3 regions of the Streptomyces sp. NPDC085460 genome follow, and region 1 is predicted to be linked to each of the others. Evidence: riboswitches for the same ligand, from Rfam matches in the RefSeq annotation. Region 1 holds a riboswitch; each other region holds the start of a gene.
What was found. Region 1 has a riboswitch for thiamine pyrophosphate ahead of thiO (glycine oxidase ThiO). Riboswitches for the same ligand answer to the same signal wherever they lie in the genome.

Region 2: it holds a riboswitch for thiamine pyrophosphate, as region 1 does, so the genes downstream of both, thiC (phosphomethylpyrimidine synthase ThiC) here and thiO (glycine oxidase ThiO) in region 1, are expected to answer to the same signal.
Region 3: it holds a riboswitch for thiamine pyrophosphate, as region 1 does, so the genes downstream of both, ACIGHB_RS18400 (thiamine ABC transporter substrate binding subunit) here and thiO (glycine oxidase ThiO) in region 1, are expected to answer to the same signal.

What each region holds. Positions count from the first base shown of each region.
Region 1 is NZ_JBITTO010000005.1:238,267-240,526, forward strand. Features, by position in the region: gene thiO (glycine oxidase ThiO) at 1-849, opposite strand, end outside; TPP riboswitch at 847-960, opposite strand; gene ACIGHB_RS14925 (NAD(P)/FAD-dependent oxidoreductase) at 1,044-2,260, shown strand, end outside.
Region 2 is NZ_JBITTO010000003.1:501,357-503,616, reverse strand. Features, by position in the region: gene thiC (phosphomethylpyrimidine synthase ThiC) at 1-1,016, opposite strand, end outside; TPP riboswitch at 1,011-1,149, opposite strand; gene ACIGHB_RS10170 (YibE/F family protein) at 1,344-2,260, shown strand, end outside.
Region 3 is NZ_JBITTO010000006.1:444,315-446,574, forward strand. Features, by position in the region: gene rlmN (23S rRNA (adenine(2503)-C(2))-methyltransferase RlmN) at 1-864, shown strand, start outside; TPP riboswitch at 894-1,003, shown strand; gene ACIGHB_RS18400 (thiamine ABC transporter substrate binding subunit) at 1,085-2,176, shown strand; gene ACIGHB_RS18405 (iron ABC transporter permease) at 2,215-2,260, shown strand, end outside.

The sequences.
Region 1 (2,260 bases):
CCGCAGGACCTGGCCCTTCACCGGACGGACCGGCGGCAGCACCGCCTCGGGCACGCCCGCGAGCCTCCCGCTGAGGCTGCCCGCGGCGAGCACGGTCTCGCCGGCCGCGAGCTCGGTGCCGTCGGCGAGGGCGACCCCGCGCGCCCGGTCCCGGACGACGACGAGCCGCTCCGCGAGCGCCCGGTGGAAGACCACCCCGGCCCGCTCGCAGGCCGTCAGCAGCGCGGCGGCCAGCCGGCGCGGGTCCACCTGGTGGTCGCCGTCCACCCGGAGTCCGCCGCGCACGCCGGGCGCCAGCATGGGTTCAAGGCGGCGGCACTCGCGGCCGCTCAGCCACTCGGAGGCCAGTCCGCAGCGGGTCTGGAGGGCGTGGAGTTCGCGCAGGTGGGCCCGGTCGTCGGCGTCGAGCGCGACGGCGAGGGTGCCGCAGGCGCGGTAGCCGACGTCGAGGCCGGTGGCCTCCTCCAGTTCGGCGACGAACGCGGGGTAGCGCGCGGCGGAGGCGAGGTTGAGCCCGAGCAGGGTCTCCTCGCCGTAGTGCAGTTCGGTGACGGCGGCGAGCATCCCGGCCGCGACCCGCGCGGCGCCGCCGCCCGGCTCGGGGTCGACCAGGGCGACGCTCAGCCCGCGCAGGGCCGCCCGCCAGGCCGTGACCAGGCCGATGACGCCGCCTCCGACGACGAGGACGTCGGTGGCCGGCCCGTTCCGGTGTGCCGAGGCCGGCTCGTTTCGTTGAGATGGCGCCGGCTCGTTCCGGTGTGCCGAGGCCGGCCCGTTTCGTTGAGCTGCGGCCGGCTCGTTCCGGTGTGCCGCGGTCCGTTCGTTCTGGTGTGGTTCGGAAGAACGCATGGGCGGTTCCGCCCCTCCCTTCGCCGGCATGACCCGGATCAGGTTCGTACGGTCGGAGGCCGGCCAGCCTCCCTCTCAGCCCGGTGCGTCCGGGCTCCCGCGAGTGGTGTGTGCCCGCCACCCTAGCCCCCGCCGCCGGAGTGCCACAGGGCACCTCTCTTTCTGACGTGCCGTCAGCTGCGTAAGGTGGACGGGTGAGCGAGCAGAAGCAGACCCAGCGGCACGTCGTGATCGTCGGCGCGGGCATGGCGGGCGTGCAGACCGCCGTCGCCCTGCGCGAGCAGGGCTTCGAGGGCCCCGTCACCCTCATCGGCGCCGAACCCCACCAGCCCTACGACCGGCCCCCGCTCTCCAAGGCCGTCCTCCTCGGCAAGGCCGAGCACTCCGCCTTTGACATCGACTTCGAGTCCCTCGGCGTCGACCTCCGGCTCGGCCTCGACGTCACCGGAGTGCGCCCCGCGGAGCGCGAGCTCGTCACCGAGGCGGGACGCTTCCCGTACGACACCCTCGTCCTCGCCACCGGCGCCCACCCGCTCACGCTCCCCGGCTCCGAGGGCGTCCCCGGCGTCCACCTGCTGCGCACCCTGGACGACGCCGTCCGCCTCGGCCCCGTCCTCGCGGGCGGCGGCCCCGTCGTCGTGGTCGGCGCCGGCTGGATCGGCGCCGAGTTCGCCACCGCCGCCCGCGAGGCCGGCTGCGCCGTCACCGTCGTCGAGGCCGCCGCCCTGCCGCTCGCCGGCGCCCTGCCCGCCGAGGTCACCACCGCCATGGCCGGCTGGTACGCCGAGAGCGGCGCCGAACTCCTCACCCACGCGCGCGTGGCCGGCGTCCGGCCCGGCGCCGTCGTCCTCGCCGACGGCCGCGAACTGCCCGCCCAGGCCGTCGTCGTCGGCATCGGCGCCCGCCCCGCGACCGACTGGCTGGCCGGCTCCGGCATCGCCCTCGACCCGAGCGGCGCCGTCACCGCCGACGACCGGCTCCGCACCTCGCTGCCCGACGTGTACGCGGTCGGCGACTGCGCCTCCTTCCCCTCCGCCCGCTACGGCGAACGGCTCCTCGTCCACCACTGGGACAACGCCCTCCAGGGCCCCCGCACGGTCGCCGCCTGCGTCACCGGCTCCCAGGGCGTCGAGCCGGAGCCGTACGACCCCGTCCCGTACTTCTGGTCCGAGCAGTTCGGCCGCTTCGTCCAGTACGCCGGCCACCACGCCGGCGCCGACACCCTGGTACGCCGCGGCGACTCCTCCGGGCCCTCCTGGTCGGTGCTCTGGCTGCGCGACGAGGTGCCGGTCGCGCTGCTCGCCGTCGGCCGCCCCCGCGACCTCGCCCAGGGGCGCAGGCTCATCGAGGCCGGCACCCCCGTCGACCCCGAACGCGCCGCCGACCCCGCCGTCCCGCTGAAGTCGGCCGT
Region 2 (2,260 bases), on a different contig from region 1:
TTCGTGTAGAGGAAGTTCTCCTTGTGGTGCGCGAGGCACCAGGCGGCCATGATCGAACCGCCGCGCGAGACGATGCCGGTCTTGCGGCGCGCGGTGAGCGGCACGTACGGCAGGAGCACGCCGGCGTGCACGGTCATGTAGTCCACGCCCTGCTCGGCCTGCTCGATGACCGTGTCCTTATAGATCTCCCAGGTCAGGTCCTCGGCCCTGCCGTCGACCTTCTCCAGCGCCTGGTAGAGCGGCACGGTGCCGATCGGCACGGGGGAGTTGCGCAGCACCCACTCGCGGGTGGTGTGGATGTTGCGTCCGGTGGACAGGTCCATGACCGTGTCGGCGCCCCAGCGGGTCGCCCAGGTCATCTTCTCCACCTCCTCCTCGATGGAGGAGGTGACGGCGGAGTTGCCGATGTTGGCGTTGACCTTCACCAGGAACCGCTTGCCGATGATCATCGGCTCGATCTCCGGGTGGTTGACGTTGGCCGGCAGCACCGCGCGGCCCGCCGCGATCTCCTCGCGGACGACCTCGGGGGAGACGTTCTCCCGGATCGCCACGTACTCCATCTCCGGGGTGATCTCGCCCCGGCGGGCGTACGCGAGCTGGGTCACGGCCTGCCCGGAGCGGCCCCGGCGGGGCAGCCGCGGACGGCCGGGGAACACCGCGTCGAGGTTCTTCAGCCCGCCGCCGCGCGGCGAGGTGTGCTTGATGCCGTCGTCCTCGGGGCGGACCGGGCGGCCCGCGTACTCCTCGGTGTCGCCGCGCGCGATGATCCAGTTCTCGCGCAGCGGCAGGAGGCCCCGGCGGACGTCGGTGTCGACGGCGGGGTCGGTGTACGGGCCGGACGTGTCGTACAGCGTCACGTCCTTGCCGTTGGTGAGGTGGACCTGGCGGACCGGCACCCGGATGTCGGGGCGCGAGCCCTCGACGTACCCCTTGTGCCAGCCGGGCGTGCGCTCGCCGTTCGAGTCGTTCTGCTCGTTCTGGTCGGAGGCAGGCGTGCGTGCGTCCTGAATGGTCATGAGACCGAATCTCCCTACGCCGGCATTACCCGGTAACAGGTTCGGCGGTCGGCGCAGCCTCCTCCCGTACGCGTCCGCGTACGGTGATCAGCGCCCTCTCAGCCCGGTGCTCCGAGCTCCCGCGTGTGCAAAGGTGCCACCACGCTAGCGCCCTCCCGGGCGTGCTGAACAGTGGGCCCCCTCCGTTCTTGCGATGATCGGTCGGTGACTTCCTCGCAGCAGACCCCCGATCCGCACGGCCACGACCGCGGCCACGACCACGGGAACGAGCACGGAAGCGGCACCGGCCCAGGCGGTGTTCCGGGCGGTGGCCCAGGCGGTGGGCCAGTGGGTGGTCCGGCCGGAGGCTCCGGCTCCGGCCACGGCTCCAACCCTGGCAACGGGCACGGGCACGGCTCCGGCCACGGCTCCGGCCATGGGCACGGCCACGGCCACGGCCACGGCCACGGCCACAGTCACGGGCCCGCCGCGCCCGTCTCCCGCCATCTGCGCAGGGTCATCGCGGCCGTCCTCATCCCCTTCGCCACCGCCGTGGCCGTCGGTCTGGTGGTGCTCTGGCCCGGCGGCACGCCGGCGCACGAGCGGACCGGGGTCGGCTTCGACCGGCAGACCGAGCAGGGCAGGGTCGTCGCGGTCGAGCAGGTGGACTGCAAGGACGTGAACGCGGCGCAGGTGCCGCCCACCGGCGACACGACCACCCCGCAGGGCCGCGAGGCGGTCAACGGGCAACAGGGTCAGTGCGAGAAGGCGACGATCGAGGTCACCAGCGGCACGGACAAGGGGCGGCAGTTCACCGAGATCGTGCAGCCGGACGCTCCGCGCCAACTCGACGAGGGCCAGGGCGTGGTGGTCGCCTACGCCCCCGACGCCCCGAAGGACCTGCAGTACTCGGTGACGGACGTGAACCGGAAGGTGCCGATGGCGGTCCTCGCCGGCATCTTCGCCCTCGCGGTCGTGCTCGTCGGCCGGCTGCGGGGCGTGATGGCGCTGATCGCGCTCGCGGTGAGCTTCCTGGTGCTCACGCTCTTCATCCTGCCCGCGATCCTGGAGGGGTCGAACCCGCTGATCGTGGCGGTGGTCGGATCGAGCGCGATCATGCTGCTCGCGCTCTATCTGTGCCACGGCCTGTCGGCCCGCACCTCGGTCGCCGTCCTGGGCACGCTGATCTCGCTGCTGCTGATCGGACTGCTCGGGTCCTTCTTCATCGGCTGGGCCTCGCTCAGCGGCAACACCGACGACTACAC
Region 3 (2,260 bases), on a different contig from region 1:
ATGTCGGTGGTGCGGCACATCTCGTGCGACGACGACACCACCCGTAAGACGCTGTGGCGGCTGCACGACGGCACGCTGGTCGAGTCGGTGCTGATGCGCTACCCGGACCGGGTGACGATGTGCATCTCGTCGCAGGCGGGCTGCGGCATGAACTGCCCGTTCTGCGCGACCGGGCAGGCGGGGCTCGACCGGAACCTGTCGACGGCCGAGATCGTGCACCAGATCGTCGACGGCATGCGGGCGCTGCGCGACGGAGAGGTGCCGGGCGGTCCGGCGCGGCTGTCGAACATCGTGTTCATGGGGATGGGCGAGCCGCTCGCCAACTACAAGCGGGTCGTCGGCGCCATCCGCCGGCTGACCGACCCCGAGCCGGACGGTCTGGGGCTGTCGCAGCGCGGGATCACCGTGTCCACGGTGGGTCTGGTGCCGGCGATGCTGCGCTTCGCCGACGAGGGCTTCAAGTGCCGGCTCGCGGTGTCGCTGCACGCGCCGGACGACGAGCTGCGGGACACGCTGGTGCCGGTGAACACGCGCTGGAAGGTGCGGGAGGTGCTGGACGCGGCCTGGGAGTACGCCGAGAAGTCCGGGCGCCGGATCTCCATCGAGTACGCCCTCATCCGGGACATCAACGACCAGGCGTGGCGGGGTGACCTGCTCGGCAAGCTGCTCAAGGGCAAGCGGGTGCACGTCAACCTGATCCCGCTGAACCCGACGCCGGGGTCGAAGTGGACCGCGTCGCGGCCGGAGGACGAGAAGGCGTTCGTCGACGCGATCGCCCGCCACGGTGTGCCGGTGACCGTGCGTGACACCCGGGGCCAGGAGATCGACGGTGCCTGTGGGCAGCTGGCGGCCTCCGAGCGCTGACCTTGTACTCTGTGCTCGAACACATCTGCATATTCCGACAGGGGAGCGCCACAGCGCTGAGAGTGCGGTAACCGTAGACCGCAGACCCTCTGAACCTTGCCCAGGTCATTCTGGGTAGGAAGTTCGGTCGTAACTCGAGCTGTTGCGCCCTGCCCGCGTCCGTTCCGGCGGCCGCGGGCAGGGCCGCGTCTCTTCCTGGTCCCACCCAGGAGGACAACCGATGCACACCAAGAAGGCAGCCGCCGTCGCGCTGGTCGCGGCGCTCGGCGTCACCGGCCTCGCCGCCTGCTCCACCGAGGACGCCCGCGAGGCCGCGGGCAAGTCCGGGGAGCCGGCGCCGAAGACCGTGACCCTCGTGAGCCACGACTCCTTCAACGCCTCCAAGGAGGTGCTGGCCGAGTTCACGAAGCGGACCGGCTTCACCGTGAAGGTGCTGAAGGCCGGCGACGCGGGCGAGGCCGTCAACAAGGAGATCCTCACCAAGGGCTCCCCGCAGGGCGACGTCTTCTTCGGCGTCGACAACACGCTGCTCTCCCGCGCCCTCGACAACGGCATCTTCGAGCCGTACGAGGCGAAGGGGGCGGACCGGGTCCCGGGCACGTTCAAGCTCGACAAGGAGAACCGGGTCACGCCGATCGACACCGGTGACATCTGCGTCAACTACGACAAGAAGTTCTTCGCGGACAAGAAGCTCGCGCCGCCGGTGTCCTTCGACGACCTGGCGAAGCCGGAGTACAAGGACATGCTGGTGGTGGAGAACCCCGAGCGGTCCTCCCCGGGCCTCGGCTTCCTCCTCGGCACGGTCGCGCGGTACGGCGACGAGGGCTGGCAGGACTACTGGAAGAAGCTGAAGGCGAACGGCGTGAAGACCGTCGACAGCTGGGAGCTCGCCTACAACCAGGAGTTCTCCGGTTCGGCCGGCGGCAAGGAGGCCAAGGGCGACCGTCCGCTGGTCGTGTCGTACGCCTCCAGCCCGCCGGTCGAGGTGCTGTACGCGGAGCCGCAGCCGAAGGAGGCCCCGACCGGGGTGTCCACCGGCACCTGCTTCCGGCAGATCGAGTTCGCGGGGCTGCTGCACGGGGCGAAGAACCCCGAGGGCGGGAAGGCGCTGATCGACTTCCTGATCTCGAAGAAGTTCCAGGACGACATGCCGCTGCAGATGTTCGTGAACCCGGTGGCGGAGGACGCGACGCTGCCGGAGCTGTTCACGCAGCACGGCGTGGTCGTGGAGAAGCCGCAGACGATGGCGCCGGAGAAGATCGCCGAGCGGCGTGAGGCGTGGATCCAGCAGTGGTCGTCGCTCCTCAAGTGAGGTCCGGCCGCCGGGGGAGCGCGGCGCGGCTGGGGCTGATGGTCCTGCCCGTCGCGTTCTTCGCGGTCTTCTTCGCCTGGCCGG